3 regions of the Glutamicibacter sp. FR1 genome follow, and region 1 is predicted to be linked to each of the others. Evidence: predicted binding sites of a transcription regulator. Region 1 holds the regulator's gene; each other region holds the start of a gene.

Region 1 (10,149 bases):
GCAGATGCTCGAACAGCCAGTGCTGGACGCCGGGGCCTACCGCCTGCGCCCCTTCCAGCCCAGCGACATCCCTGCCGTGCGGCAGGCGTCCGCTGACCCGTACATTCCTCGGATCACCACTGTCCCGGCGCAAGGGACCGAAGCGGACTACGCGGCATTCATTGAACGCCAGCACCGCCGGGTCGCCGAGGGCAGCGGGTACTCATTTGCCATCGCCGACTCGTCGACAAATGCCGCTGCCGGGCAGATCGGCCTCTGGCTGCGCGACGCCCACCAGGGCCGGGCCAGCATCGGATACTGGATCGCCCCTGGGTGGCGCAGGCGTGGCATTGCCAAGCAGTCATTGACCGCGCTGGCGGCCTGGGGCTTGGAGCATCCGGGCATCGAACGGGTGGAGCTCTACGTGGAGCCCTGGAACGAGGGGTCGTGGCGGACCGCCGAAGCCTGCGGCTTCCAGCGCGAAGGGTTGCTGCGCAGCTGGGAACGGGTGGGCTCCGACCGCAAGGACATGTACATGTACTCGCGGCTCAGGCCAGCGCCTCGCGCCTAGGCGATCGTTTCCAGGCGACGGCGGCGGACACGGCGCACGCGACGGCGGATCTGCTGGGCGATCAGCGCGATCACTACAACCAGCGCGGCCATCGTGCTGATGCCGATAAAGGCAGGAGCCGGACCGAAGTTGTCGACGAAGATGCCGGTGATTGGAGAGCCCAGCGCGGTGCCAGCGGTCATCGCCGATCCGTACCAGCCCATGGCTTCGCCGCGGCGCTTTTCAGCCACCAGGTCGGTAAGCCATTCGGAGGCCGCCGACAGCGTTGGCGCGCAGAGGAAGCCGGGCAAGGCGGAGAACAGCGCCAACGACCAGGTATCCCACGCAAAATACATCGGTATGGTCAGCACTGCCATGGTCAGCAGCAGCACCAGCGGAGAGATGACCCGGGTCATCGACCCGTAGATCAGGCCGCCGATCAGCGAGGCGCCGCACCAGAAGAAGAACACCAGCCCAAGCTGGTGGCTTTGCGCCGACGCATCCAGTTCGGCCACGATGGCCACCTCGGTGCCGGTGAGCAGCATGCCCGCTCCGGCCGAGGCGATGAAGACCGCCAGGACCGAAGCGCTGACCCAGTTGAAACGGTTCTTGAAGTTGCGTCCGCGCTGCTTGATCCGGGCACGGGCGGATTTCATGCCGGCGGCAATCAGCTCGCCTTCGACTTCGGGCACGCCCATCGGTGCGGCGGCAATGAAGCTGGCTTCCGCGCCCAGGCGTTCTTCGTGCACGTTGGCCCGTGAAGCAATCGCCTTGGGGTCGTCGCTGCGTGTTGGCGGATTCAGGATCATCAGCGCCAAACCGGCCACCGTCGAGGTTACGCCAATTACGCTCAAGCCGATGACGCTGCTGACCTGGGTGGCGACAATGCCGGCACTGGCCGGGCCGACGATGAACACCAGTTCGGTGGCGGTTGCGTCCAGGGCGAAGGCGGTACGGCGCTGCTCACCGGTGGTCATGATGCCCAGTGCGGTACGCACCACGGAGAAGACCGGCAGTGCGAAGAGCCCGCCGATGAAGGCCAAGGGGTAGACCCAAACCAGCGGAACATGGGGCACCGTGCACCAGACGAGGGTTTCGACGATCACCGAGGGGATCATCGCGCGGCGCAGTCCCCAGACATCCACGCGGGCTCCGCGCCAGGGGGCGCCCATGGCGATGCCCAGGGTCATGACTGCCGTGACCAGGCCCGCTGAAACCCAGGATTGGTCGAGGTTGTTCACCAGATGCAGCAGCAGCAGCATGCTCAAGGCAGAGTGTGGCAGGCGGGCAATCATGCCAATCAGCAACAACAGTGAGATCTGCGGCTGGCGCAGGATCTGCCAATAGCTTTTCATGCCCGGAAAGTTCCTTATCTGGTCAAAAGGAGCCCGCCGGTCTAGCTCGGCGCGCTGTGCAAACTGAGTTCGAGGGAATCCACTGCTTCAGCGAATTCGGTGTTCTGGGACAAACGCCCGTGGATTGCGCGAGTTGCCTCGCGTGCATCGTTTTCGCTCGTTCCAGGAGCAAAGACGAACTGCAGGTTCAGTTCCGGTCCGGAACCTCCGCCAAGGACAACTTGCCCGTCCTTGCTGCGGGAGCCGACTCCCCTGCCCGGGGCAACCTTGACGGTCTGCAACTGGCTGAAGCCTTCGGTTGCATCCTGCACCAGGTTGGCGATCTGCTGATTCTGATAACTCGGAATCCACTCGATCTGCTTAGCCAGGTTCCAGACCCCGGGTCGTCGAAGCACGAAGGTGAAATCGCTTCCGGGATCGAGGACCAGCAGCTGGCATTCCTCGCTGACTGCCGAGAGGGCCGCCCGCGGGGCGTAGACCGCCACCGGCCGAGCTTCCTTGTGCCACGTCTGAAGCCGTTCAACTGTGGTGAAGATCGGCAGAGCCATGCGGCCATCCGGGGCCTTGATCTTCACCAGCGCCATATCGGCTTCCTTATCGGAGGCGAAGCCGTGTTCAGTCATCGCTTCTTCACCGAGCTGGGCGACCACCGCAACGAAAACGCGCGCCTGTGACAAGGATTGATGCACTTCGCCCTCCCCCGCGGTGCCGGCTCGCAAGGCTGCCAAAGCGGCAACGACATTGGCGTCGGCCTTGCCGTCGTCCTTGTCGAAGTTATGCAGGGGGTTGCCTTCGCCGCTCAGGTCGCGGCCTTCCCAATCCTGGCCGGCAGAGTCGGTTTTTGAGCCTGCCTGCGCCAGCGCAGCGACAATATGTCCCGGCAGATGGCGTTTGGGTGCGGATTCAGGTTGCTCGGTGCTCATAGCTCCATGCTATCGGTGGTTTCGAGGTTGTTGGCAGGAAGTTCCAAAACTGCATTCATGAGCTTGGCCACCCCGAACGGTGGCATTTCAGATTTCACTCCCTGCCGTCTGTGCGCAATCGCTGCCAGGGGGAGGTATTGCAGAAATCCGGCTTCACAAATGGAAAGGCGATTCAGAAGCAGGAAGCTTCTGAATCGCCTTTCGCGGATGGGGCTTGGTGCCTAGCGGCGGCCTGCCACATCGAGGGCTTCCTGCAAGGTGAACTGGCCTGAGTACAGCGCCTTGCCCATGATGGCGCCTTCGATGCCTTCAGGAACCTGCTCACGCAAGACGCGGAGGTCTTCAAGCGAGGAGATGCCGCCCGAGGCGACAATCGGCTTGCTGGTCTTGGCAGCGATTTCGCGCAGCAGTTCAACGTTTGGACCGCGCAGCGTGCCGTCCTTGGTCACGTCGGTGACAACATAGCGGGCGCATCCGGCGTCTTCCAAGCGAGCTAGGACGTCCCACAGGTCGCCGCCGTCCTTGGTCCAGCCGTGGCCGGACAAGGTGGTTCCGCGCACGTCCATGCCCACGGCGATCTTGTCACCGTGGCGGGCGATGGCCTGCTTCGTCCATTCCGGGTTTTCCAGTGCGGCGGTACCGAGGTTGACGCGGGTAGCGCCGAATTCCAGTGCACGTTCCAGGGAGGCGTCGTCGCGGATGCCGCCGGAGAGCTCGACCTTGATGTTCAGTTCCTTGGCAATGCGCTGGACGATCTCGACATTGCTTCCGCGGTCGAAGGCTGCGTCCAGGTCGACCAGGTGCAGCCATTCGGCCCCGGCGTTCTGCCAGGAAAGCGCAGCTTCCAGCGGGTCGCCGTATCCGGTCTCGGAACCGGCTTCGCCTTGGACCAGGCGCACTGCCTGGCCGCCGGCGATATCTACCGCAGGCAGGAGTTCGAGGATTGGTTGCTCGCTCATGATGTCCTTAGTGAAGAAGTAAAAAGTGGTTAGTAGGTCAGGGCCCAGGCTGCGATCAGGCTAATGCCTGCAAGCACCCAGAGCGCGATGATCCATGAAATATGGGCCTTCTGGTTCTTCAGCGAAATGGCCCCGCCGATCAGGAAGGCCCCGATAACACCCAAGATGAGGCTCCACATGCCTAGAGTGTCCCCAACCAGTTGCGCAGCAGCTGTGCGCCAGCGTCGCCGGACTTCTCCGGGTGGAACTGGACTGCCGAGAGCGGGCCGTTTTCGACGGCGGCCACGAATGGCGTCCCGTGCGTCGACCAGGTCACCTGCGGCGGGGTCATCGCCGGCTGGGTGACGTCGAATTCCCACTTCTGCACAGCGTAGGAGTGCACGAAGTAGAATCGCTCGTCCTCGATGCCTGCGAAAAGCTTGGATCCTTCCGGCGGGCGCACCGTGTTCCAGCCCATGTGCGGAATGACATCCGACTGGAGGCGTTCAACCTTGCCCGGCCATTCGCCGATGCCTTCGGTTTTCACCCCGTGCTCCACGCCTTCTTCAAAGAAGACCTGGTGGCCCACGCAGATCCCCAAGACGGGCAGGCCACCGGCGATGCGGCGGCCGATCCAGCGCAGGGAACCGGTTGCGGTCAACTGCTCCATGACCGAGGCGTAGGCGCCGACTCCCGGGACTACCAGTCCGTCGGCAGCCACGATCTTCTTCGGGTCTGCGGTCAGTTCCACCTCGGCGCCGGCGGCTTCCAAGGCGCGCACGGCGGAACGGACGTTGCCTGAACCGTAGTCCAGGACAACTACTGTTTTCTTCTCCACTTACAGGGCACCCTTCGTGGATGGGATCTTGTCGCCCATGCGCTCATCGCGCTCTACGGCTTCGCGCAAGGCGCGGGCGAAGGACTTGAATTGCGCTTCGACAATGTGGTGCGGGTCGCGGCCCGAGAGCACCTCGATGTGAGCGCAGATCTGTGCGTGGAAGGTGATGGCTTCGAAGACGTGGCGGGTCATCGAGCCGGTGAAGTGTCCGCCGATCAAGTGGTATTCCTGGCCAGCAGGCTCGCCGGAGTGCACGAGGTATGGCCGGCCCGAGACATCGACGACTGAACGGGACAGCGCCTCGTCCAGCGGAGCGTAGGAGGTGCCGAAGCGGCGGATGCCTGCCTTGTTGCCCAGCGCCACGCGCAGCACTTCGCCGATGGTGATCGCGGTGTCCTCAACGGTGTGGTGGACATCGATGTGGGTATCGCCGGTAGCACGCACGGTGAGGTCGATGAGCGAATGCTTGGAGAGCGCAGTCAGCATGTGGTCATAGAACGGCACCGAGGTGCTGATCTCCGAGACTCCGGTTCCATCGAGATCCAATTCAACGAATACGGACGATTCGCTGGTCACGCGTTCCATGCGGGCGCGACGTGCGCCAATCAATTCGGCAGACATGTCTTCCTTCGCTTGTCTTTGATTACTTCTGCGAGCCGAGCAGTTCGGCAAGTCGTTCCAAGAAGGCTGTGGTTTCTGATTCGGTTCCGGCCGTAACACGCAAGGTCCCCGGAATTCCATTGTCGCGGATGATGATGCCGGCTTCCAACAGGCCTTCCCAAATAGCGTGGGGGTCTTCGACGCCACCGAAGAAGACGAAGTTGGAGTCGGAGACCGATGGCTTCAGGCCCAGTTCCTTCAAGCGCGCGACGATGCGGTCACGCTGGGACTTGATGTCTTCGACCTGCGCCAGCAGCAACTCGATGTTCTTCAAGGCGGCGATCGCCGTTGCCTGGGTCACGGCCGACAGGTGGTACGGCAGCCGCACCAAGCGGATGGCATCGGTGACCTCTGGCGCGGCGGCCAGGTAGCCGACGCGTGCGCCGGCCAGGCCGAATGCCTTGGACATGGTGCGCGAGACGATCAATCGCTGGCGGCCTTCAAGCAGACTCAGTGCGGACTTGGTGCTGGCCAAGGAGAATTCGGCGTACGCCTCGTCAACGATCACCATGCCGTTGTGCTCGCTCATGGCTTCGTACACGGCCGTGATGACATCAAGGCCAAGGGCGGTGCCGGTGGGGTTGTTCGGCGAGCACAGGAACACGATATTCGGCTTGTGCTCGCGGACCTGCGCGGCTGCAGATTCGGCGGACAGGGTGAAATCCTCGGCGCGTTCACCGGCGATATAGGTGGTATCAGTACCACTGGCCAACAGCGGGTACATGGAGTAGGTGGGGCCGAAGCTCATCACGGTACGGCCTGGACCGCCGAAGGCTTGCAGGATCTGCTGCAGGATTTCATTCGAACCGTTCGCGGCCCAGATGTTCTCCTTGGTGAGCGAGTGGCCGAGGTAATCGGCAAGAAGTTCACGAAGCTCGGTGAACTCGCGGTCGGGATAGCGATTCAGAGTTGCCGCTGCCTTGGCCACTTCCTGGGCAATGGCGTCTACGACTACCGGTGGCAACGGATGGGTGTTCTCGTTGACGTTCAACTGGATCGGCACGTCAATTTGCGGTGCGCCATAAGGGGATAGCCCGCGGAGATTCTCACGCAAGGGCAGCTGACTCAAAAGTTCACTGCGGTCATTCACGCATCAAGTCTACGTGCGCAGCGAGCCCGCCAGTGAATCCGCTACGGCTGCAGGTAACAAACTCTAGCCAGCGGGGGAAGCTAACCGGCAAGGACCGGAATCGACAAGGTATCTCCAACCTGGATTTCGCTGCCGTCCAAGGCGTTGAGCTCCGCGATGTGGCCAACTGCGGACGTCACGTCGTAACCGGTGGCATAGTCGCGAGCCAAACTCCATAGCGTATCCCCGGGGATCACGGTGACATCGATGGTTCCAACCCCAGCAGGATCTTCTGCCGCGGCATGCGCGTCAGAGGCGAACATGGAGAAGAAGAAAGCAGCAGCGATCGTGAGTGCGAAAACGGGCATCCCCACCAGCACAGCCCAACCGCGGCGGTTGATGCGGATTTTCAGCGGCGCTTGGGTCTGATCTGAGTCAAGTGCGACGGTAGCCATGACGTTGTCTCCTCAAGAAATTCAAGTGATGCGAATTTTTATTCGAAAGTACGGATTCGAAAACTTGTTCGAACCTCGTACATCTGTTCTAACAGAGGTTCGCGGAACTTGTCCAGAAGTTTTCGAACAAATCTTTGAAAGAAGCTCGCTTATCTACTAAGATTTCGAAGTAGACGAGCAATGAAAACATCTCACCATCTAGCTCCGACAGTTTGGACACGCAAACTTTCGAATGATTGCTAGGGAAGGCAAAATCTCATGTCAGCATCACAACGCACTCCCCGATCGAATGCACGTTCGCTGACGATTCGCCAAAAGAAGATCCTGGAGACGATCCAGCGGTCTATCGGCAAGAACGGTTATCCGCCATCGATGCGTGAGATTGGCGACGCTGTCGGACTCAAGAGTCTGTCGAGCGTGACCCACCAGTTGAGCCAGTTGGAAAAGCTCGGCTATATCCGTCGAGACCCACGCCGTCCGCGCGCGATGGAAATCCTGCTGCCACTGCAATTGTCCGACGATGCCGAAAAGGCCGAGGCCTCGGAGCCGGTCGAGCCGGCTGCCAGCGAAGACGCCAAGATCATTGAACTGAGCACTTCTGCTGACACCACCATGGTTCCGCTGGTTGGCCGTATTGCTGCTGGCGGTCCGATCCTGGCAGAACAGTCCGTCGAGGATGTTTTCTCGTTGCCTCGTCAGCTCGTGGGCCACGGCGAACTGTTCATGCTCAAGGTGTCCGGCGATTCAATGGTTGACGCCGCGATTTGCGACGGCGACTGGGTAGTTGTCCGCCGACAGCAGACGGCAGACAACGGCGACATCGTCGCAGCCCTGCTGGACGAGGAAGCGACCGTCAAGACCTTCCGGCAGCGTGATGGGCATACCTGGCTGCTTCCGCAGAACTCGCGCTACGAACCGATTTTGGGTGATGCAGCAAAGATCATGGGACGGGTCGTCTCGGTCATGCGCTCACTCTAGATTTCGTGTGGATATTGCGCTGGTGCTTGGCACCAGCGCAATTTTCGTTTAATCAGCTAGTCGCCGGCCTCAAGCTCGATCTGGGCGGCCGCGGCGAAGATCATCCAGCGCTGGACTGCCGCCGAGAGCCGGCGTGGTTCCTGGTCGGTCAGATGGCCTGCAGTTGCCTTGACCAGATCCTTGGCCTGCTCCCTGCTTGGTGCTTCCAAGCGGTGATCTTTCGCGGCGAGAGCCAGATACCGGCACAGGATTCCGGCAAAAAGATTCCCGTCTCCCCCGCGGTTGAACGCGAGTACTCCGGCAGCGGAAGACAGCGAGTGCGTGGTCGCATCGATCAGCACCTGGGCGTGAGCCAGATCGGCCGGCTCGCCAAGCTCAAGCAACGCGCCTAGCACCGTGCCCTGGTTATAGGTATAGACCGCTGGCTCCATCGTGTGCCCCTGGCTGGTCAACCGCAGCCCGTCCAGATACAGCCCACGCTCGGCGCTGAACAGGTTCTTCTCCAGCCATTGGAGGACCTGCCGTGCGGTGTCCTCCTGGCCGGTTCGGCCGAAGAACAGGGCCGCCGGCGCATTGGCCGGCGTATTCTTGAAATCCCGTTTTTTCGACCAGTACAGGCCGCCGCCCAGCACCTCGTCCATGCCAGCTTGAAGCTGTTCTCCCAGCACCCGCATTGCAGTCTGAGCAGCGTGGTTTCCTTCTCCCGTCACGGCCAGCGTGAACTGCGCCAGACGGCCGCTAGCCAAGGCAAGCCACGCCATATCGTCGAAGAAGTAGTTGGGCAGCATCCCGAAGTTGCGAATTCGAATGCCACGCAACAGATGATTGGCCCGGGCCAGCTCGGCACGCGCCGATTCCGCGTCGCCTGCGGCCAGATAGGAGTGGCCGTCATCAATGATGGCATCCAGATAATGCGCCTGCCACCAATAGTTCCACTCCGACAACGGGTGCGCGCAGCCATTGAGATCGCTGAGCATGCTTCCGTCGCGCAACCGGTGCGCCCTGCTGTAGCTTTGCCCAATCCAGGTTCCGGGCAGCCGCAAGAGGCGACGCCCGAAACGCTGATGGGTGTCGATGGCGGCTTGGTGTGCCAATTCTTGCATGGACTCCATGGTGCCTTTCGATTCACGCGGCATCAGTTCTTGTCACAGACCTTAGTGCATCGCCGAGCATCCTGCAGATAGGGCATAAAGAACTTGAGCTGCCCTCAGTCCAAGGACAGCTCAAGTTCATGCTCCATGATTCGGCTATTTACCGTCCGGGTTCAAACGCTGGAGAACACCGGCAATGACCTTCTTGTCGACAGTCGGCCACATCGGCGGCAGGGTTGCTTTCAAGAAGCTGCCGTACCGTGCAGTGGCCATGCGCGAATCGAGGATCGCCACCACGCCCTTGTCCCCGACCGAACGGATCAGGCGTCCAGCGCCCTGGGCCAGGCGAATCGCCGCATGGGTGGCGGCCACCTGCATGAAGCCGTTGCCGCCATGCTTGGCCACGTCTTCGGAACGGGCTTTGGAGATCGGATCGTCCGGGCGCGGGAACGGGATCTTGTCGATGATGACCAGTCGGCAGGAATCTCCTGGCACGTCAACGCCCTGCCACAGGGTCATGGTTCCGAACAGGCAGGTGTCACGTTCGCTGCTGAACTGCTCGACCAGCGACTTCATGCTGCCCTCGCCCTGGCACAGGATGTCCACGTCCAGGCGTTCGCGCAAGATGCTTGCCGCTTCTTCGGCGGAGCGCTTCGAAGTGAACAGAGCCAGTGCACCGCCGCCGGAGGCCTTGATGAGATCCTCGATCTCATCCAGCGTCTCCGCAGCCAGTTGGCGGCCCGGCTTGGGCAGATGCTTGGCTACGTACAGGATGCCCTGCTTCGGGTAGTCGAAGGGACTGCCGACGTCCACGCCAGTCCAGGACGGAGCCCCGGCGCCCATCAAGCCCAGCGAGCCTGCGACCGAATCGAACTGCGAACCGATAGCCAAGGTAGCGCTGGTCAAGACGACCGTGCGCCCATCGAACAGCCCTTCGCGCAGCTTGCCGGCAACGGACAACGGGGCAACGTTCAACGTGGCTGGCTGGGTCTCGTCAGCTTCGACGTATCCCCGGCCTTCGACAAACTCCCGCGGACGGGTGGTGTACAGCACCTCGCGGCGCTCTTCGGATTCGAGCATGCGAATCGCATCGTCCATCACCGACTGCAGCTGGGAGCGGGCGGTCTGTCGCCCGCCGTCAGCCGGTGCATTGGCTTCGGGCTTGGACAGCGCCAACGCCAGCCGGGCCTGTTCCACGATGTCGTTCAGGGCGATGCCCATGTCTTCGCGCAGGCCATGTTCCAGCAGCCCCGTGGGCACGCCGGTCAACGACTTTTCCAGGCGGTTCGCCGCCTTGACCATCTCGTCCACGT
Region 2 (10,149 bases), 740 kb from region 1:
GTGGAAGACCGCTTCGGCCACCATGAACCAGCTGTTCGATGCCTGGAAGGGCGCGCAGCGTTCCTCGGTCCGCCTGCCGCGCGCCACCGAGGATGCGCTGTGGAAGCGATTCCGTTCGGCCCGCACCACCTTCGACCGCCACCGCCGCGCGTACTTCTCGCAGCTGGATTCGACCAACGCGGCCGCCAAGGAAGTCAAGGAAGAACTGATCGCCCGCGCCGAGGCGCTGCAGGGTTCGACCGACTGGGCTGCTACGGCCGCCGAGTACCGCAAGCTCATGGATGAGTGGAAGAAGTCGCGCCGCGCCTCGCGCAAGGATGACGACCAGCTGTGGAGCCGCTTCCGCGCCGCCCAGGATGTCTTCTTCCAGGCTCGCGCCGCGGCCAACGCCAAGATCGATGAAGAGTACGCCCAGAACCTCGTGGTGAAGGAAGCACTGCTGGAAGAAGCCCGCGCGCTGCTTCCGATCAAGGATCTGGCTACCGCAAAGAAGGAGCTGGATTCGATCCGCACCCGCTGGGAAGAAGCCGGCAAAGTGCCGCGCAACGACCTGCAGCGCATCGAATCGGCACTGCGCCAGGTCGAGGACGCGGTCAAGGGTGCCGAGGACGAGCAGTGGCGTCGTTCCAACCCGGAGACCAAGGCCCGTTCCAACTCCATGCTCTCGCAGCTGCAGGACACCATCGCCGCCTTGGAAGATGATCTGGCAGCAGCGCAGGCCAAGGGCAATGCCAAGCAGATCGCGGCAGCCCAGGAAGCTCTGGATGCACGCCGCATGTGGCTGAGCACCTTGGAGAAGTCGGCAGCCGACTTCCAGTAAGTAATCCACAGATCGCTTGCAACCCGCCAACGCGGCGGTGCGGACTGGTTCAGTAGCTCTATGGAAACGAGAAATTCCGCAGCTACCGGACCCCGCGCCGCCGAGTTGCGCATTCCCGGGGATCTCTGGATCGCCGGCGAGATGTTCACCCGCAACGAGTTGGACGCCATGGCTTCCAACGGCTTATTGCGCGAGGTGCTTGGAGATTACTTCCTGCCCAGCAGCATCCAGGTCAACGCCTCGGTGCGTGCCCGCATTGCGGGCTTCGCCTGCGGCCGGGAACTGGTCCGCGATGCAGTGCTGGCGCGCCAGACCGCGGCCTGGATCCACGGACTCTTGCCCTCGGTCTTCACCTTGTGCATCTACACGAAGAACTACCATCGACCCTTTTATCCCGGGCACGGCCTGAAGGCCGAATTCGCCCAGATGCCGGTGCCAGATACGCAGATGGTGTTCCGCAGCCGCATCAAGGTCACCACGGCATTGCGCAGCGCCTGCGATTGCGCCAAATATGATCCATTGCCCATTGCCAGCCGGGTGCTGGGCACCGTCATATCCCTGGCAGACCCCTACCTGAGCTTGGATCTGATCCGGCAGGCGCTGGATAGCGAGGATCCGTCACCTGAACGATCCAGGGCGCTGCGCCTAGTGCAGTCCTTCTCCGGCACAGCACAGGCCGCATAGGCCGCGCGGCCGGCCAGGCAAGTTACCGGCGCGATCCTGCAGTGGTGCGGTAGACATCGTAGACGCCGTCAATCCGCCGCACTTGGTTGAGCACATGGCTCAGGAACTTCGGGTCACCCATTTCGAAGGCGAAGCGCGAAATGGCAACACGGTCCTTGCTGGTCTGCACACTGGCGGACAAGATGTTCAGGTGGCTTTCGGAAAGGATCCGGGTCACGTCGGAAAGCAGCGATTTGCGGTCCAGCGCCTCGACCTGGATCTCAACCAGGAACACGCCGTGGTGCTTGTTGGCCCATGTGACGTTGACGAGCCGATCGGGCTGCTCGGCGAGCTGCGTCAGGTTCAGGCAATCCGTGCGGTGCACCGAGACGCCGGCACCTCGCGTGACGAACCCTTGGATCTCATCTGGCGGCACTGGAGTGCAGCAACGCGCCAGCTTGACCAGCACGTCGCCCAGGCCTTCCACGATCACACCGGCCTCATTGCCCGTAGACGGACTAGGAGCGACCGGGTGGATAACCGCTTCCTCATCGACCTGTTCGGCTTCTGGCGGGCCGATCAGAGCCGTTAGATGCTCGATGACGTTTTGCGCACTGGTATGGCCGTCGCCCACCGACTGGTACAGCGCAGAAATGTCAGTGTGGTGCAACTCGTTGGCTACCGCTGTGAGCAAATCGTGCGTCATCAGCTTCTGCAATGGCAGCTGGTTGCGACGCAGTTCCTTTGTCAGCAGCTCCTTGCCCTTTTCGATGGCCTCTTCGCGGCGCTCCTTGGAGAAGTAGCCGCGGATCTTCGCCTTGGCCCGCGGCGACTTGACGAAATTCTGCCAGTCCTGGGATGGGCCGGCGCCTTCGGCCTTGGAGGTAAAGACCTCCACCACATCGCCCTGCTTGAGTTCGGTATGCAGAGGCACGAGCTTGCCGTTGACGCGCGAACCGATGGTTCGGTGCCCTACGTCGGTGTGAATCGAGTAGGCGAAGTCCACCGGTGTTGCCCCCACCGGCAGGGACATGATGTCGCCCTTCGGGGTAAACACGTAGACCTCGGCGGAGCTGATGGTGTAGCGCAGCCCGTCCAGGAATTCTTCGGAGTCGGCGGTGTCGGCCTGCCATTCCATCAGGGAGCGCAGCCAATCCATGTTCTGCTCCGGAGAGAGCATGGAGTTGTCGGTCTGGCCATGCTTGTACTGGAAATGCGCGGCGACGCCGTATTCAGCGCGCACATGCATGTCATGGGTGCGGATCTGGATTTCAACGGGCTTGCCCTCGGGACCCATCACCGTGGTGTGCAGCGACTGGTAGAGATTCAGCTTCGGGATGGCGATGTAGTCCTTGAAGCGGTTGGGCAGCGGATTCCACTCCGCGTGCACGACGCCCAGCGCGCCGTAGCAGTCCTTGACGGTATCGACCAGGATCCGCACGCCCATCAGGTCGTGGATGTCGTCGAAGTCCTTGCCGCGCACGATCATCTTCTGGTAGATCGAATAATAGTGCTTGGGCCGGCCGGATACCGAGGCGTTGATGGCCACATCTCCCAGATCGCGCGAAAGGGTCTGGCGGATTGATGAAAGGTACTTCTCGCGCTCAGGGGTGCGGTCGCCGACCATGCGGACGATCTCCTGGTACACCTTGGGATGCAAAGCGGCGAAGGACAGGTCCTCCAGCTCCCATTTGACCGTGTTCATGCCCAGGCGGTGTGCCAGCGGAGCGAAGATTTCCAGGGTTTCCTTCGCCTTGCGGGAGGAGGATTCCGGCGAGACATAACGCCAGGTGCGGGCATTGTGCAGGCGGTCGGCCAACTTGATCAGCAGCACGCGGATGTCGCGGGACATCGCGACGACCATTTTGCGCACGGTTTCGGCGGGGGCCGCATCGCCGTAGGTGACCTTGTCCAGCTTAGTCACGCCGTCCACCAGCATGGCGATTTCTTCGGAGAATTCCTTCTTCACCGACTCGAGGGAGTACTCGGTGTCTTCGACCGTGTCATGCAGCAAGGCAGCGGCGAGAATCGAACCGGTCATGCCCATTTCTGCCAAGATCGTGGCGACCGCGACCGGGTGCGTGATATAGGGGTCGCCGCTCTTGCGCTTTTGGCCCTCATGATATTTTTCTGCGACCTCGTAGGCACGGACCAGCAAATCCAGATCCGCCTTCGGATGCTTGGACTTGACCGTGCGCAGCAGCGGTTCGAGAGTCGGCGATGTGCTCGGGGTGCTCCCCCGGCCTGCAAAGCGCACCAAACGAGAGATAGAGCGTCGTTTCGAATTGTTCAGGTTAGGCGTATTCGCCATGCCCGCTCCTTCCCGTTGCCGTTGGAATTGTCCCGAAGCCTGAATGGAGCCCGGTCAAATCCATCGGTAGTTTCGGGCCGCCAGATCACCGGTGGCCGTGCACTTGAAAAACACCTTCTTTAGTTCAAACGTTATAGCACGTTCGCACGGTGACAACTAATTACGCATCTTCCAGCTTAAGCGAAATGGTGCCCCCGGCATCTGCCGGGGGCACCATTTTCTAGACTTCAGATTGCGTTAGAGCGCTGCCATCTTCTTGTCGTGCGCAACCACGTCCTCGTCCTTGTGGCGCAGCCAGTGGAACATCGGTGCCTGGACGAACAGGGTCGACAGGGCCGAGACGATGATGCCGACGAACAGCGCCAAAGACAGGTCCTTGAGCGTACCGGCTCCCAGCAAGTAGGAGCCGATGAACAGGATCGCGGCCACCGGCAGCACGGCCACAACCGAGGTGTTGATCGAGCGGACCAGAGTCTGATTCACCGCGAGGTTGACCAGCTGCTCGAAGGTGCGCTTGGTCTGCTGGGTGTAGTCCTTGGTGTTTTCGCGGACCTTGTCGAAAACCACCACGGTGTCATACAGCGAGTAGCTCAGGATGGTCAGGAAGCCGATGATCGCGCTCGGCGTGATTTCGAAACCGGTCAGCGAGTAGATGCCCGCAGTCACGATCACCACTGCCATCAGGCCGACGATCGCTGCCAGCGACATCTTCCAGGTGCGGAAGTAGGCTGCCATCAGCAAGCCCACCAGGACTACGAAGACGACCAGGCCAAACAGTGCCTGGCGTGAAACGTCTTCGCCCCAGGTCGGGCCGATGAAGTTGCTGGTGACTTCGTCGCTGCTGACGCCGTAGTTCTTCGCGAGCTGATCGGCAATGGCCAGGGTCTGGTCATCGCTCAAACGCTCGGTCTGCACGCGCATGGTGCCCGGAGCAATATTGGTCACCGTTGCCTCAGATCCCGAAGCCACCGAGCTGACTGTCTCTTCGCCAATCGAGATATCCGTGTTCTGCACATCCGAAACGGTGAATTCAGAACCGCCGCGGAAGTCGATACCAAGATTGAAGCCGCCCTTGACCACCGGGATCAGGATGGACAGGATCACCAGGATGCCGGCGATCAGGAACCACAAGCGGTGCTTGGAGGTGAACGGGTAGGAACGCTTGCCGGTGTAGAGCTCGTTGCCCCAAGTGACTAGCTTATTCATTGTTCTCCTCCTGGGCCTTGGCCTGCGTGCTGCCAGACGCGTTCGAGCCAGCGGACTGCTCGGCCTGTGCGCGGCGGCGTTCGGCAATGGTCATGCGCTTCGATGCCTCAGTCGATGCCTTCGCATTCTTCTTGCCGCGATTTGCCGCAACATTCTCATCGAAGCGGCGAACCTTGCCCGCGCCCTGGTACAGCGGCTTGACGCCAAGCAACGATGGATCCATGCCCGACATCGGGTGGCCGTTGGCGAAGAACTTGGTGCGTGCCAGCAGCACCAAGGTCGGGTGGGTCAGGCCGTACACGACGATGAGGTCGATGATGGCGGTCAGGCCCAGGGTGAAGGCGAAGCCTCGTACGTTGCCCACGGCAACGATGTAGAGCACTATTGCGGCCAGCACGTTCACTGCCTTGGATGCCAGAATGGTGCGCTTGGCGCGCTTCCAGCCGATATCCACGGCGCTTGCCAGCGGCCTGCCTTCGCGCAGCTCATCGCGCACGCGCTCGAAGTACACGATGAACGAGTCGGCGATGAGGCCGATTGCAACGATCAGGCCGGCGACGCCTGCCAGCGACAGGCGGTAATTCATGCCCCAGCCCAGCAGCACCAGCGCCAGATAGGCGAGCACGCCGGAAACCAGCAGCGACGCGATGGTCACCAAGCCCAGAGCCCGGTACTGGAACAGCGAATAGATGAAGACCAGAACCAGGCCGATGATGCCGGCGATGAGGCCAGCGGTCAGCTGGTCAGCACCCAGAGTTGCGGAAACCTGGCGCTCGGACTGGATGTCGAAGCTGATTGGCAGTGCGCCGTACTTCAGCTGCTCGGCCAACGCCTGCGAGCTATCCTGGGTGAAGCCGCCGGAGATCTGCGGGCGGCCATCGGAAATCACTGCATTGGTGGTTGGCGCCGAAATGGTTTCGCCATCAAGCACGATAGCGAACTGGTTCTGCGACCCCTGCAGGGCAATCAGACGCTGGGTGGTATCGGCGAAGAGCTTGGTGCCTTCGGCGTCGAACTCGATAACGACGACCCATTCGCCGGTCACCGATCCATTGACGCCGCGGGCCAACTGGGCGTAGGCGTCCTTGATCATGTCACCGGAGATTTCCTGCGGGCCAAGGATGTACTTGACACCCATCTCGCGGTCGCAGGAGATCATTGGCTTGTCTGGGTCGGCGGCTTCGCCACCGCGATCCTTGAGTTCTGCCCCGCAGTCGTAGCCTTCGAACTCCTGGAACAGCTCTGGGGTGATCCAGTTGGTATCCGATGGATTCTCCGGCTTGCCGCTAGGCTTTGGCAGGTCTTCCTTGGGGGTCCGGTCTTCCTTCGGAGTGGCCGCGAAGCCACCGGTGATCAGCACCGGGCGGAATTCCATGTTGGCCGAGGCCTGGATCAAATCGCGGGTGGTCTGGTCCGGGGTACCGGGCATCGATACCACGACGTTGCGTCCGGACTGGGTGGTGATTTCCGATTCGGTGACACCGGAACCGTCCACGCGCTGGCGGATGATCTCCACCGCTTGGTCCAGCTGCTCTTGGTTGATCGCCTCGTCGCCCTGGACCCGAGGGGCCAGGATCATCTCGGTGCCGCCTTCGAGGTCGAGGGCCAGCTTCGGCCCCCATCCGGTTTTGCCGTTCACCGCACCACCCACCAACACTCCGGTTGCGATGATGAAGACGACCAGCAACCACAGCAACGCTTTGCGCGCCTGTTTAACAGGTCTGATTGATGACATCTAATGTGCTTTCTGATTCGGGTGGCTTGGCCTTCAGGCCACCGCTATGCTGCCCGGGACTTAGGCGTTTCGCTCGTCCTTGCCCTCGTCGTTCAAGCGACGCAGGGACTCTTCCGGGGTTTCGGTTGCGTTGGAGGGTGCTGCTGGTTCGTCGGCAGCGGCCGGGGCTGCCGCATCCTTGTCCAGGAAGGTGGCGATGGCCTGGCGGTGCAGGGTCAGCACCACGCCTGGCGAAACCTCAACCTGTACGCGATCCTCTGCGTCTACACCGACGACGGTGCCGAAGATGCCCGAGTTGGTCATCACCTTGGCGCCTGGCACGGTGTTGTTCTTCAGCTTCTCCTGCTGGGCGGCCTGCTTCTTGCGGCCGCGGAACATCATGAAGATCAGCACTGCAAACAGGGCGACCATCAGGATCAGCGAAGGGTTGAAGCCGCCACCAGCGGCCTGTGCGATTACGAGAGGATTCACGTATGTACCTGCTAACGATTCGTTGCGATTTGATCTGGAGTTCTGGGATGCCGCTGCGCCATTTTCTGGCGCGAAACAGCAAAGACGCCCCACCTTACCCTGAAATGGGCACAGGTCGGGCGTCTTTAGTCTAATGGGTCACGGTGAACCGGCAGGCCATTTACGCGGGCAGTGAAGTAATGCTTGCCTAATCCTCATCGTTTTCATAGCTTTGCGCACTGGCGAAGATGGCATCCTTGGGCATGGCCAAGCCCAGATGCTCCCAGGCCCCGGGCATGGCGATACGTCCTCGAGGAGTCCGGCCCATCAATCCTTCGCGCACCAGGTATGGCTCGGCGACGGTTTCGACGGTCTCGGTTTCTTCACCCACGGCAATAGCCAGGGTCGACAGGCCCACCGGTCCCCCGCCGAATTTCGTGCACAATGCTTCCAGCACACCGCGGTCCAGGCGATCCAGTCCACGCGCATCGACCTCGTACATGTCCAGGGCGGCAGCCGCAGCCTTGGCATCGATCTCTTCGAGCTTGTGCACCAGGGCCCAGTCGCGCACCCGGCGCAGCAGGCGGTTGGCGATACGCGGGGTGCCGCGGGAGCGCCCTGCGATCTCGGTGAACGCAGCTGAGGTCACGCTCAGATCCAGCATCATGGCCGAACGGCGCAGTACCAGCTCGAGTTCCTTGACCGCGTAGAACTCCAGGTGCCCGGTGAAGCCGAAGCGGTCGCGCAGCGGCCCGGGCAGCAGGCCCGCGCGCGTGGTGGCCCCGACGAGCGTGAAGGGCGGCAGCTCCAGGGGAATCGCGGTAGCGCCAGCTCCCTTGCCGACGACGATGTCTACGCGGAAGTCTTCCATTGCCATGTAGAGCATTTCCTCGGCGGGCCGGGACATGCGGTGGATTTCATCGAGGAACAGCACCTCGCCCTCGGTCAGCGAGGAGAGGATCGCAGCCAGGTCGCCGGCGTGCTGGATGGCCGGGCCGGATGAGATGCGCAATGGCGCGTTCATCTCAGCGGCGATAATCATCGACAAGGTGGTCTTGCCCAGCCCTGGCGGACCCGAGAGCAGTACGTGGTCCGCGGTGCGTTCGCGGATCTTGGCCGCTTCGAGCACCAGCGAGAGCTGCTGGCGCACCCGGGACTGGCCGACGAAGTCGTCAAGGTTCCGCGGGCGCAGGGCAGCTTCGATGACCCGTTCTTCGGGTTCGCTGCCGGCGTTCGTGAGCCCGGTGGAGTCATTCATGAAAAGTCGATCCTCTCGCAGACCGCTTAGACGCGGGTTCCGCTGGACATACTGCGCAGCGCGGCACGCAGGATTTCAGCGACGTTGCCTGTGGCTACGACATCCGGATCGGCCTTGGACAGCGATTTCAGGGTGCTCGTTGCATCCTTTTCGCTCCAGCCCAGTCCGGTCAGCGCCTCGATCACCTGCGGTTCCCAGACGCTGGCGGTATCGCCGCCGGACACCGGCGCAACAGGCGCGCCCGTCGGGACCAGCTTGCCGTTCAGTTCCAGCACGATCCGACTGGCGCCCTTGGGGCCAATGCCGGACACCTTGGTGAATGCGGCGGTGTCCTTCGTGTTCGCCGCGATGCGCACTTCTTCAGGAGAATGCACGGCCAGGATGGCCAGTCCGGTGCGCGGCCCGATGCCCGATACGGAGATCAGAACCTCGAAGACATCGCGCTCCTCAGCGGTGGCGAAGCCGAAAAGGGTCATCGAGTCCTCGCGCACCACCATGGAGGTGAAGACTGTTGCCTTGCGCCCTTGATGCAGGCCGGACAGCGTTCCGGGGGTGGCGTTGACCAGCATTCCGAAGCCGTTAACGTCAATCACCGCGGTGTTCAGGGCTACCGCCTGTACGGTGCCGGTCAATGAGCTGATCATGCCACTCCTTGGGATGTATGTTCGATCGAACCCAGTTTATCGAAGATACCTACGAATATCGATCCGCCGTGTTTCCCGGTGGGTCGAGGTTATTTCCCGGCCGCCGACTAGCGGCGCACCGCGCGCCGCTTGGCTGAAGCTTCGGCGGCGATCCATGCCTGCTGCGCACCTGTCAGCTGCGAGGACCCGCCGGCATGCACTGCAGAGGCCGAGGCGTTCGAGCCAGTGGCCGCACCGCGCCAGCCATGGGTGATCGCCAGGGCCACCGCGTCAGCGGCGTCGGCTGGCTTTGGCGGTTCATCAAGCCGGCAGATCTTGGCAATCATCTTGCCGATCGCCGCCTTGGTCGCTTGGCCGGAACCGGTCACCGCTGCCTTGACCTCCGTCGGTGTATGCAGCGCGACGGGGATGCCGCGTCGTGCCGCTGCGGTGATCACCACGCCGGTGACCTGGGCGGTGCCGATCACCGTGGAGACGTTCGCCGAAGCGAACACGCGTTCCAGGGCGAGCACGTCGGGCTGATGCTGGTCCAGCCACGCCTCGATCGCGTTGGCGATCGTCAAGAGCCGGGCATCGAGCGGGGTGCCCGGCGGGGTGCCGGCGACGGTGACGTCCACCAGCGAAACTTGCCTGTTTGCAGCGACGTCGACCACTGCAAGACCGCAACGGGTCAGGCCGGGGTCGACGCCGACAACACGTAAGGCCAAGCCCTACTGCTCTTCGTCCAATGCGGCGCGAACCTCATCGGAGAGATCTGCGTTGGTGTAGATGCCCTGGACGTCGTCCAGTTCTTCCAGCGCGTCGTAGAGCTTCAGGAATTTGCGGGCTCCGTCGACATCCAGGTCCACCTTCATCGACGGCAGGAATTCCATTTCGTCGGATTCGTAGGCGATATCGTTCTCGTCCAGCGCCGCTGCGACCGCGCGCAGGTCCGAAGGATCGCACACGATGGCGAAGTTCTCGTCCTCGTCCAGGATCTCGTCAGCACCGGCATCCAGCACGATCATCAGCAGGTCGTCTTCGGTCAGCTCACCCTTGGGCAGGCGCACGACGCCCTGGCGG
Region 3 (10,149 bases), 930 kb from region 1:
TCTTCAGGGCCTTTTCCATGGCCTTGTGGTTCTCGATCGCATGCTCCGGGGCCTGCACCAGCACGGTGCCTGCAGTATCGAACCCGGCGCGTCCGGCGCGGCCGGCAATCTGGTGGAATTCGCGGGCATTGACGATGCGGGTGCGGGTGCCGTCGAATTTGGACAGGGCGGTGATCACCACGGTGCGGATCGGCACGTTGATGCCCACGCCCAGGGTGTCGGTGCCACAGATGACCTTGAGGAGGCCTGCCTGGGCCAGTTGTTCGACCAGACGGCGGTACTTGGGCAGCATGCCGGCGTGGTGGATGCCAATGCCGTGGCGCACCAGCCGGTTCAGCGTCTTGCCGAATCCTGCGGCGAAGCGGAAGCCGCCGATCATTTCGGAGATCTTTTCCTTCTCCTCGCGCGTGGCCACATTCACGCTCATCAGCCCGGTGGCACGGTCGATGGCATCGAGCTGGGAGAAGTGCACGATGTAGATCGGGACTTGCTTGGTCTTGATCAGTTCCTCCACGGCTTCCTGCACCGGGTCCATGGAGTAGTAGAAGTGCAATGGGATCGGACGCTCGGTGTGCGCGACGGTGACCGTGGTCTTGCCGGTGCGTTCTTCGAGTTCCTTCTCGAAACGGGTGACGTCGCCCAGGGTTGCGCTCATCAGCAGGAACTGCGCCTGCGGCAGCTCGATCAGCGGAACCTGCCAGGCCCAGCCACGCTGCGGATCGGCGTAGAAGTGGAATTCGTCCATGATCACGCAGCCCACGTCGGCCTTGGAACCTTCGCGCAGGGCGATGTTCGCCAGGATCTCGGCGGTGCAGCAGATGATCGGGGCGTCGGCGTTCACCGATGAATCACCGGTGACCATGCCGACGTTCTCCGCGCCGAAGATCTTGCACAAGTCGAAGAACTTCTCGGAGACCAGGGCCTTGATCGGCGCAGTGTAGAAGCTGATCTGGTCTCGGGCCATGGCATAGAAGTGCGCAGCGATGGCAACCATGGACTTCCCCGACCCGGTGGGGGTGGCCAGGATGACGTTGTTGCCGCCGGCCAGCGCCATCGACGCTTCGTCCTGTGCGGGGTAGAGGCTGATGCCGCGCGTCGCCACCCACTGGCCGAAAGCCTCGTAGATTTCGTCGTCGGATACGTTCTTGGTGTCTGCTGGCAGATAATCGGTGAGCAACATGATGTTCCTAGCCTATCGGTTGAGAACTATGACTGGGGGCTGGATGTTGCCTGCGCCTCGGGTTTAGGCTCAGGAACATGAAATGGGATCCGACGAAATACACTGAATTCTCCGACTACCGCGGCCGCCCATACAAGGATTTTCTGGGACAACTGGCAGGGGTCGAGGCGTCGAAGATCATCGATCTGGGCTGCGGTCCGGGAAATATGACCCGGCTGCTGGCCCAGCGCTGGCCGCAGGCGAAGGTCACCGGACTGGATTCCTCGCCAGAGATGATCGCGCGGGCTTCGCAGAGCGAGCACGAGGAGAATCTGGGCTTCGCGCTCGCCGACGCCACGCAGTGGATCCCTGATGCCGATACGGACCTGCTGTTCTCCAACGCCATGCTGCAGTGGCTGCCGGGGCATCGCGAGCTGCTGGCCCGGTGGCTGGTCAAGCTGAAGCCCGGCGCGAACGTCGCCATCCAGGTCCCGGGCAATTTCGGTTCACCTTCGCATGCGGTAATGCGCGCAGTCGCCGACAGCCCGAAGTGGTCCGGCAAGCTGGCAGGGGTGCTGCGCCATGACGACGTGGTCGGCGAGCCGGATGAATACCAGCGGATCTTCCTGGACGCGGGGTTCCAGGCCAATGTCTGGGAAACCACCTACCATCAGCTGCTCGCAGGCGAGGACCCGATCCTGAACTGGGTTCGCGGGACGGCGCTGCTGCCCGTTCGCCACACGCTCAGCGACGAAGACTATCGGGAGTTCGAGAACGACTACCGTGCTGAAGTCTCCGTCCACTACCCTTCATTCACCTCGCAGGACGGAACCATCTTGACGAATTTCCCGTTCCGCCGGATCTTCATGGTTGGCCACAAGCTCGGCTGACACCGCTCATCCGGGACGTTGCGGGGCTGCAGGCTCTGGCGTCCTCGGAGCCAAACGGAGCATAGTTTCTGCATGCACGCGTACGATGCCTTTCTTGCGGGACCGGAGCACAGCCTGAACCTGGCCCGCTTGCAAGCGGACTTCAATCTGGAATTCGATTCGTCATGCCCACCGGTTGCGGTGGTTGCACGGCGCTTGGAAGCCATGCTGGCAGGAGACCAGTGTTTCGCCATCGTCGCGGGGAATGGACGCGGCTTGGTCGGGCATGCGCTGGTCACGCTGCGACCCACAATCTATTTCGACGGGCCGCTGGCCGTGCTCGACGAACTCTACGTCCAACCCGCATTGCGTGGCCGGGGCATCGGCTCGGCCTTCGTCAACTGCCTGCTGCAGGAACTGGCGCTGCGCGGAAGCCTGGAACTGCATATCAACGTGGACGAGGACGACACCGCAACTCGGCGCTTCTACGAACGCCACGGGTTCGCCAACAACTTTCTGGGAAGCGACTGGCGGATGCTGTTGTCCTACCAGCCGCTGCCGCCGACTAAATAGCCGGTGGCAGCTGCTGCAAGCTCCTACCAGCCGCGTTCCAGCCACTCGGGCAGTGAGGGGCGTTCGGCGCCCAGCGTGGTGCCATCACCATGGCCCGGAAGGATCACCGTCTCATCCGGGAACCGATCGAAGATCCGGGAAGTGACATCGGCATAAAGCGACGCGAAACGCTCTGGATCCTTCCATGTATTCCCTACGCCTCCGGGGAAAAGACTGTCCCCAGTGAGGATGATGTGCTGTCCGGAAGAATCCGCGAGCGCGAATGCAATGGAGCCAGGGGTGTGGCCACGCAGGTGGATTGCTTCGAGCGTGACCTCGCCCAACTGGATTTGATCGCCATGGGAGAGCGGGTGCGCCACCTGCATGCCGGATTCTTCCAGGATGCCGGCGACATCATCGGCCCCCGCATAGGTAGGGACCGGGTAAGCGGCCACTGCGTCGGACAGGGCGCGGACGTGGTCCCAGTGCTGATGGGTCGTGGCGATCGTGGCGACCTGCACTTCGCCCTTCGGCGTGTCGGCCGCAGCCGCTGCCAGCAAGTCCTGAATGGCCGGGAATTCATCCGCGGCGTCGATCAGTATTTGCTGTCCGCTGGCCTTGTCGGTCACGACGTAGACGTTGTTGGACATGTCCGAAACCGAAATCCAGCGAACACTGAAGTCATCTAGCTGTAGTTCATTCATTCCTCCAGACTACGGTGAAACCGGTCCGCCACACGATAGGCTCGAGAGACATGAAGCACACGACGAAACGGAACATCGCATGACCGAGTTGCCCTTCCTGCGCGTGGACACGGAATCCACGGTGGCCCCGTACCAGCAAGTCCGCGAGCAAATCCTGTCGGCAGTGGCCGAGGGCAAGCTTGCTCCGGGCACCAAGCTCCCCTCGGTGCGCGCGCTCGCCGGCACCCTAGGTTTGGCGGTCAATACCGTGGCCAAGGCGTACAAGGAGCTCGAACTCCAGGGCGCGGTCGTCACCCGCGGACGCCACGGCACGGTCATCCAGGCCGCCGAGGACCGGGCCGAGCAGGAAGTCAGCGATGCCGCCGCAGACCTGGCGCGGATCTCGCAGCAATGGTCGGTGGATGAGGACACCGCTGTGAAGTACCTCAGGGCAGCTTTCAGCTCGCTGCCCCAATAACACGTCCGCATCGACCGCATCCCAGCAGCGATTCTGGTCGACTGCACGCAACACAACGCACATCACGCGTCAGCACCTGAGAATGAGAACAAGACAATTGGGAGTCCGCCCATGAAAGCATTGCGCACCACGAACCGCCACCGACAGCTGGCTGCCGCCCTCGGGGCCACCTTGCTCTTGGGCACGCTAGCCGCATGCTCCGCCACTGAGACCGAACAGCCCGTGCGGGATCTGGGGCAGGAACAAGTGCAGGCCGCATGGACGAGCAAGGACAAACTGCTCTCCGAAGCCCACGTCGACGAGGCTGAGAGTATCGTGCTCGCCTACACGCTGGACGGCAAGACTCCCTATCTCGTAGCCCGGGACCTGGCCACCGGAGTAGAAATCTGGAAGGAGAAGTCCGGAGTCGGCAACACGCCATCCGGCATTGCCTTCGAGGTCAGCGTGGTGGAAAACAATGGCAAGAAATACGTGTCACTGCTGCAGCTGGTGGAGAAGGATAAGGTGCGGCCCGCGGTGCTCGACCTGAAAACCGGGCAGCGGGTATCCAAGGATCCGGGATCCCTCTACAACATCGATCGCCCCACTGAATGCGACAACAGCTGGTGCACGATCGCGGCCAGCCCCGACACCGGAGGGAACATTGCCGACTACTACTACGACTGGCATTCGAACAGCTGGAAGAAGGCAAAGAAGGCCAGCGAAATGCCTGATCCGAAGAAAAATCTCGGGGACTACTACCTCGGTGAAGGGCTTTCCATCTCCAGCGACCAGGAATCCGGCAGATCGGTCCTGAGCTATGCCCATGAGGGAGCTCTGGCGTGGAGCAAGGACTACGAAGAAATCTACGATGAGCACTACTCCACGGGCGGAGGCTGGGCTTGGGAGACCTTCGACGGGGAACAAAGTACATTGGTGGGCTCCGGCAATCGCACCTTCTACCAGTTTGAACTCGGCGGGGGGGATTTCGAGTGGGATATGGCAACGGATTCCATGCTGGTGGGGCTTGACCCGCAGACCGGCGATGGCCGTTGGTCGTTGCCCGGCGCGGATTACTCCTGCTTGGGCATCCTCGATCTGTACGGCGTTCACACCGATAGCACCCTGGTGACCTGCCAGATCAATTCCGGTACTGCCGAGGTCAATGCCCAAGATGATGGCACTGCCAAGCTCGGCGGCATCAAGAACTTCGAGGGAAATTTCGTCGGCATCGATGTCCACAGCGGCAAGAAAAAGTGGAGCTTCCCCATGCCGGATATGGCCGACAATGAACTGGTGAAGAAACTGCGCTTGCAGCAGCAATTCCTGGCCGGTGACAAGTCAGTGGTCTTGCCGCTAGCCGAAGGCGCGCAGGTCGTCGACATCGACAGCGGGAAAGCCGTCGGCATCGAGCAAGGGTTGGGGCAGACCGTGTTGTGCACCATGGAACTTGAAGGTGTCGACGTGCAACGCTCGGGCAATGACAAGGACACCGCGAACCTGTTGCCGGCAACGACAGTCCAGTCCTGCGACCGCGACACTCGCAAAAAGAGCGATCAATTGCCGTTGTTCGCCGAATTCCAGCGGGCCGGCTACCAGGAAGGCGCCACCGTGGTCCTGGAAGGCGAAAAGGGCTTGACCGCTTACACCATGCCGTCTGCCACCGATCCAGCCCCGGAATCCGTCGATAAGTAGAGTCCACGGCGCTGTGCTTGGGGTGCCGAATGGAGGCGGCGGACTGCCCGCGAGCGAACAGCCCAGCAGTCATTCGCGGGCAGTACCTTGTTGGCAGTCCAGCGCTTGGACTTGTTTTGGCGCTGGCCTGGCGCGCTCTCCGAGCGCCGGATCAGCGGTTTGCAGATTTAACTGTGAGTTGCATCCATTCGTACATGTATTCGAAGCAGTTTTCGATTAGTATTGCTTCGTGGCTATTACTGCAGAGAGCAAAAGAACAGATCTGACTCGCCTGGTCGTCAAGGGGGCCCGCGAGCACAACCTGAAGAACGTGGACATTGATCTGCCGCGTGACGCGATGATCGTCTTCACCGGCCTGTCCGGTTCGGGCAAATCCTCCTTGGCCTTCGACACCATCTTCGCCGAAGGCCAGCGCCGCTACGTCGAATCGCTCTCAGCCTACGCCCGCATGTTCCTCGGCCAGGTGGACAAGCCGGATGTGGATTTCATCGAGGGCCTGTCGCCAGCGGTGTCCATCGACCAGAAGTCGACCAGCCGCAACCCGCGCTCCACCGTGGGCACGATTACCGAAGTGTACGACTACATGCGCCTGCTCTGGGCGCGTGTGGGCCGTGCGCATTGCCCGATCTGCCACGAACCGATCTCCAAGCAGACGCCGCAGCAGATCGTCGACCAGCTGATGGAGCTTCCGGAGAAGACCCGTTTCCAGATCCTCGCCCCGGTGGTGCGCTCGCGCAAGGGCGAATTCGTCGACCTGTTCGCCGAGCTTTCCTCCAAGGGCTTCGCCCGTGCCCGGGTGGACGGTGAAACCATCCAGCTGAACGATCCGCCAAAGCTGGCCAAGCAGGTCAAGCACACCATCGAGGTGGTGGTGGACCGCCTGGCCATCAAGGAAGACGCCCGCCAGCGCCTGACCGACTCCATCGAAACCGCCCTGGGCATTGCCGAAGGCCGCGTGCTGGCCGACTTCGTCGACCTGGACGCGGATGACCCCAAGCGCGTGCGCGCGTTCTCCGAGAACCTGGCCTGCCCCAATGAGCACCCGCTGGCCATCGATGAGATCGAACCGCGCACATTCTCCTTCAATAACCCGTTCGGTGCCTGCTCGGCCTGCTCCGGCATCGGCACCAAGCTGGAAGTCGACGAGCACCTGATCGTACCGGACACCGAGGTCACCCTGGCCGAGGGCGCGATCGCCCCATGGTCGCTGGGCAAGGCCACCACCGAATACTGGAACCGGCTGATCGAGGGCCTGGGCAATGAGCTCGGCTTCACCATGGACACCCGCTGGCAGGACCTGCCGGCCGCCGCCCGCGAAGCGATCCTCAACGGCAAGGACCACAAGGTGGTCGTGCAGTACAAGAACCGCTTCGGCCGCGAACGCAAGTACTCCACCGGCTTCGAGGGCGTCATCTCCTATGTGCACCGCAAGCACCAGGAGACCGAATCCGACCACGCGCGCGACCGCTACGAGCAGTACATGCGCCAGATCCCGTGCCCTACCTGCGGCGGCGCGCGACTGAACCCGGCATCGCTCTCGGTCCTGGTGGGCGGGCGCTCCATCGCCGAGGTCTCCGCCATGGACCTGCGCAGTGCCGCGGAATTCCTCTCCTCGATCGAGCTCAGCGCACGCGAGGCGCAGATCGCCGCGCAGGTGCTCAAGGAAATCGACGCGCGCATGAAGTTCCTGCTGGACGTCGGGCTGGAATACCTGACCCTGGAACGCGCCGCCGGCACCCTGTCAGGCGGCGAGGCGCAGCGCATCCGCCTGGCCACTCAGATCGGCTCCGGCTTGGTGGGCGTGCTCTACGTCCTGGACGAGCCGTCCATCGGCCTGCACCAGCGCGACAACCGCCGGCTCATCGACACCCTGCTGCACCTGCGTTCGCTGGGCAACACGCTGATCGTGGTGGAGCACGACGAGGACACCATCGCCGAAGCCGACTGGATCGTGGATATCGGCCCGGGCGCCGGCGAGCACGGTGGCGAAGTGGTGCATTCCGGTTCCTTGGAAGACCTGAAGCAGAACACGAAGTCGCTGACCGGCGACTACCTTTCGGGCCGCAAGCAGATCGACATTCCGGCCAAGCGCCGCAAGGTCGACAAGGACCGCAAGCTCAAGGTGGTCGGAGCCAGCGAGAACAACCTGCAGAACATCTCGGTCGAATTCCCCCTGGGCGTGCTGACCGCGGTGACCGGCGTGTCCGGATCGGGCAAGTCCACCCTGGTCAACGACATCCTCTACAAGGTGCTGGCCAATAAGCTCAATGGTGCCAAGCAGGTGCCGGGCCGGCACACCCGTGTACAGGGCCTGGAGCACCTGGACAAGGTGGTCCACGTGGACCAATCGCCGATCGGCCGTACCCCGCGATCGAACCCTGCCACCTACACGGGCGTTTTCGACCACATCCGCAAGCTGTTCGCAGAGACCAATGAGGCGAAGCTGCGCGGATACCAGCCGGGCCGCTTCTCCTTCAACGTCAAGGGCGGGCGCTGCGAGTCCTGCTCGGGCGATGGCACGCTGAAGATCGAGATGAACTTCCTGCCCGACGTGTACGTGCCGTGCGAGGTTTGCCATGGCGCCCGCTACAACCGCGAGACCCTGCAGGTGCTGTACAAGGGCAAGAACATTGCCGACGTGCTGGACATGCCGATTGCCGAAGGCGCCGAATTCTTCAGCGCGTTCACCCCGATCGCCCGCCACCTGCGCACGCTCGTGGACGTGGGCCTGGGCTATGTGCGCCTGGGGCAGCCGGCCACCACGCTCTCGGGCGGCGAAGCTCAGCGCGTGAAGCTCGCTGCCGAGCTTCAGAAGCGGTCCAATGGCCGCTCGATCTACGTCCTGGATGAGCCGACCACCGGCCTGCACTTCGAAGATATCCGCAAGCTGCTCAAGGTGCTGCAGGGGCTGGTCGACAAGGGCAATACCGTGCTGACCATCGAGCACAACCTGGATGTGATCAAGTCGGCGGACTGGGTGATCGACTTGGGTCCGGAAGGCGGTTCGGGCGGTGGCACGATTTTGGCCACTGGCACCCCGGAGAAGGTGGCCAAGGTGGCCGATTCGCACACCGGAAAGTTCCTCGCCGAGATCCTGTAATGCCTCGCAGAGAATGTTCGACATATGCAATTTCAGTTATGGATTGCTAACCCGCGTCCGCTTCATGGGAAGATGGCTAGGTGAATATGTCGGTAACAAGTGTGCTCTTTGATCTGGATGGGACCCTCGTGGACCCTGCCGGTGCCATCACTTCGGGTATCCGCCACGCGGTGACCTCCCATGGTTTGGCCGATCCGGGCGAAGCCCGGGTCGAGGCGCTGGTGGGCCCGCCCCTGCAAATCGGCTTGCGTACGCTCGACGGGGTCACCGACGATAACATCGGCTCCATCATTGCCGCCTACCGCGCCCGGTATGCGGATACGGGCATGGCCGAATCGGTGATCTACCCGGGCATGGTGCCGCTTTTGGACGCATTGCGATCGGCCGGGATCCACGTCGCGGTGACCACGGCCAAGCCGATCAACATCGCGCGCCAGCTCATCGCCCGAAAAGGGCTGGATGAGCATCTCGACGCGATTCACGGCAATGCGGATGAACACGGGAGCATGGGTTCGAGCAAGACGCACATCGTCGCCAAGGCTTTGGAACACGGCCAGCTGGACCCGGAGCGCAGCGTCGTGGTGGGGGACCGTCACTACGATTGGGATGCCGCCCGCGAGAATTCGGTGGCATCCATCGGTGTCGCCTGGGGCTTTGCCCAGGGCGATGAACTGCAGCAGGCGGACGCCATAGCCGTGACCGCCCGGGATCTGGCCGTGCTGCTGCTCGGCGCGGAACGGGCAAACACCATTAACTTCGACGAAGACTTCATGCAGGAAGGTGCAAAGTAGATGAGCATCTACACCATGACCCGTTCGTCGATTCGGGGCATCATCCACGGCGTCTGCCGTGCGGAAGTGACCGGGCTGGAGAACGTCCCGAAAGAAGGCGGCTTCATTGTCGCCTCCAACCACCTGTCTTTTTTCGACTCCCTGATCATCCAGGCGCTGACCCCGCGCGACGTGGCGTTCTTCGCGAAGGCTGAATACTTCACCACTCCTGGCCTGAAGGGCAAGATGATGAAGACCTTCTTCGAATCCGTGGGATCCATCCCGGTGCAGCGTGGCGAGCAGGCGGCCTCCGTGGCGGCGCTCGACTCGCTGGTGGAAATCATCGAGGGCGGCTCAGGCATCGGAATCTACCCGGAAGGCACCCGTTCGCGCGACGGCAAGCTTTACCGGGGACGCACCGGCGTGGGCTGGCTGGCGCTGACCACCGGTGTGCCAGTGGTCCCGGTCGGGCTGATCGGCACGGAGAAGTTGCAGCCTGCTGGCTCCAAGGGCTTCAAGCCCGCCAAATTCCAGATCCACTATGGCGAGCCGCTGTACTTCGACCAGCTGGGACGCAAGCACCCGTTGCCGCAGCGCCGCCAGGCCACAGACCGGATAGTGGATGCGATCGCCGAACTGTCCGGCCAGGAACGCGTCGATTCCTACAACCAGCTGCCGCCGGACGCGAAATAGGCCATGGCTGATCCGGCAAGCTACCGTCCGAAGACCTCGGACATCCCCACGAAACCGGGCGTGTACCGTTTCCGCGACGAACACGGCCGGGTCATCTACGTCGGCAAAGCCAAGGTCCTGCGCAACCGCTTGACCTCATACTTCGCCAACCCAGATCGGCTCACGCCCAAA

What was found. The regulator LexA, encoded in region 1, represses DNA repair genes until DNA is damaged. The targets are predictions, from matches to a motif close to TCGAACANNTGTTCGA.
Region 2: ruvA (Holliday junction branch migration protein RuvA) is a predicted target of LexA. The motif match lies at 9,097-9,112, and genes of this name have one in related genera.
Region 3: uvrA (excinuclease ABC subunit UvrA) is a predicted target of LexA. The motif match lies at 5,604-5,619, and genes of this name have one in related genera.

The regions. Positions count from the first base shown of each region.
Region 1 is NZ_CP178602.1:1,085,394-1,095,542, reverse strand. Features, by position in the region: gene ACLQ8T_RS05245 (GNAT family N-acetyltransferase) at 1-550, shown strand, start outside; gene ACLQ8T_RS05240 (MFS transporter) at 547-1,884, opposite strand; gene ACLQ8T_RS05235 (SseB family protein) at 1,926-2,807, opposite strand; gene priA (bifunctional 1-(5-phosphoribosyl)-5-((5-phosphoribosylamino)methylideneamino)imidazole-4-carboxamide isomerase/phosphoribosylanthranilate isomerase PriA) at 3,029-3,766, opposite strand; gene ACLQ8T_RS05225 (hypothetical protein) at 3,796-3,930, opposite strand; gene hisH (imidazole glycerol phosphate synthase subunit HisH) at 3,948-4,583, opposite strand; gene hisB (imidazoleglycerol-phosphate dehydratase HisB) at 4,584-5,204, opposite strand; gene ACLQ8T_RS05210 (histidinol-phosphate transaminase) at 5,227-6,333, opposite strand; gene ACLQ8T_RS05205 (LysM peptidoglycan-binding domain-containing protein) at 6,414-6,767, opposite strand; gene lexA (transcriptional repressor LexA) at 7,026-7,745, shown strand; gene ACLQ8T_RS05195 (glycoside hydrolase family 76 protein) at 7,802-8,848, opposite strand; gene ACLQ8T_RS05190 (ATP-dependent DNA helicase) at 8,993-10,149, opposite strand, start outside.
Region 2 is NZ_CP178602.1:1,829,087-1,839,235, forward strand. Features, by position in the region: gene ACLQ8T_RS08860 (DUF349 domain-containing protein) at 1-820, shown strand, start outside; gene ACLQ8T_RS08865 (hypothetical protein) at 881-1,504, shown strand; gene ACLQ8T_RS08870 (RelA/SpoT family protein) at 1,527-3,794, opposite strand; gene secF (protein translocase subunit SecF) at 4,032-5,000, opposite strand; gene secD (protein translocase subunit SecD) at 4,993-6,735, opposite strand; gene yajC (preprotein translocase subunit YajC) at 6,796-7,206, opposite strand; gene ruvB (Holliday junction branch migration DNA helicase RuvB) at 7,394-8,443, opposite strand; gene ruvA (Holliday junction branch migration protein RuvA) at 8,470-9,087, opposite strand; gene ruvC (crossover junction endodeoxyribonuclease RuvC) at 9,195-9,794, opposite strand; gene ACLQ8T_RS08905 (YebC/PmpR family DNA-binding transcriptional regulator) at 9,798-10,149, opposite strand, start outside.
Region 3 is NZ_CP178602.1:2,014,506-2,024,654, reverse strand. Features, by position in the region: gene ACLQ8T_RS09765 (DEAD/DEAH box helicase) at 1-1,180, opposite strand, end outside; gene ACLQ8T_RS09760 (methyltransferase domain-containing protein) at 1,258-2,049, shown strand; gene ACLQ8T_RS09755 (GNAT family N-acetyltransferase) at 2,122-2,601, shown strand; gene ACLQ8T_RS09750 (MBL fold metallo-hydrolase) at 2,625-3,284, opposite strand; gene ACLQ8T_RS09745 (GntR family transcriptional regulator) at 3,364-3,741, shown strand; gene ACLQ8T_RS09740 (hypothetical protein) at 3,853-5,415, shown strand; gene uvrA (excinuclease ABC subunit UvrA) at 5,645-8,515, shown strand; gene ACLQ8T_RS09730 (HAD hydrolase-like protein) at 8,602-9,306, shown strand; gene ACLQ8T_RS09725 (lysophospholipid acyltransferase family protein) at 9,307-9,978, shown strand; gene uvrC (excinuclease ABC subunit UvrC) at 9,982-10,149, shown strand, end outside.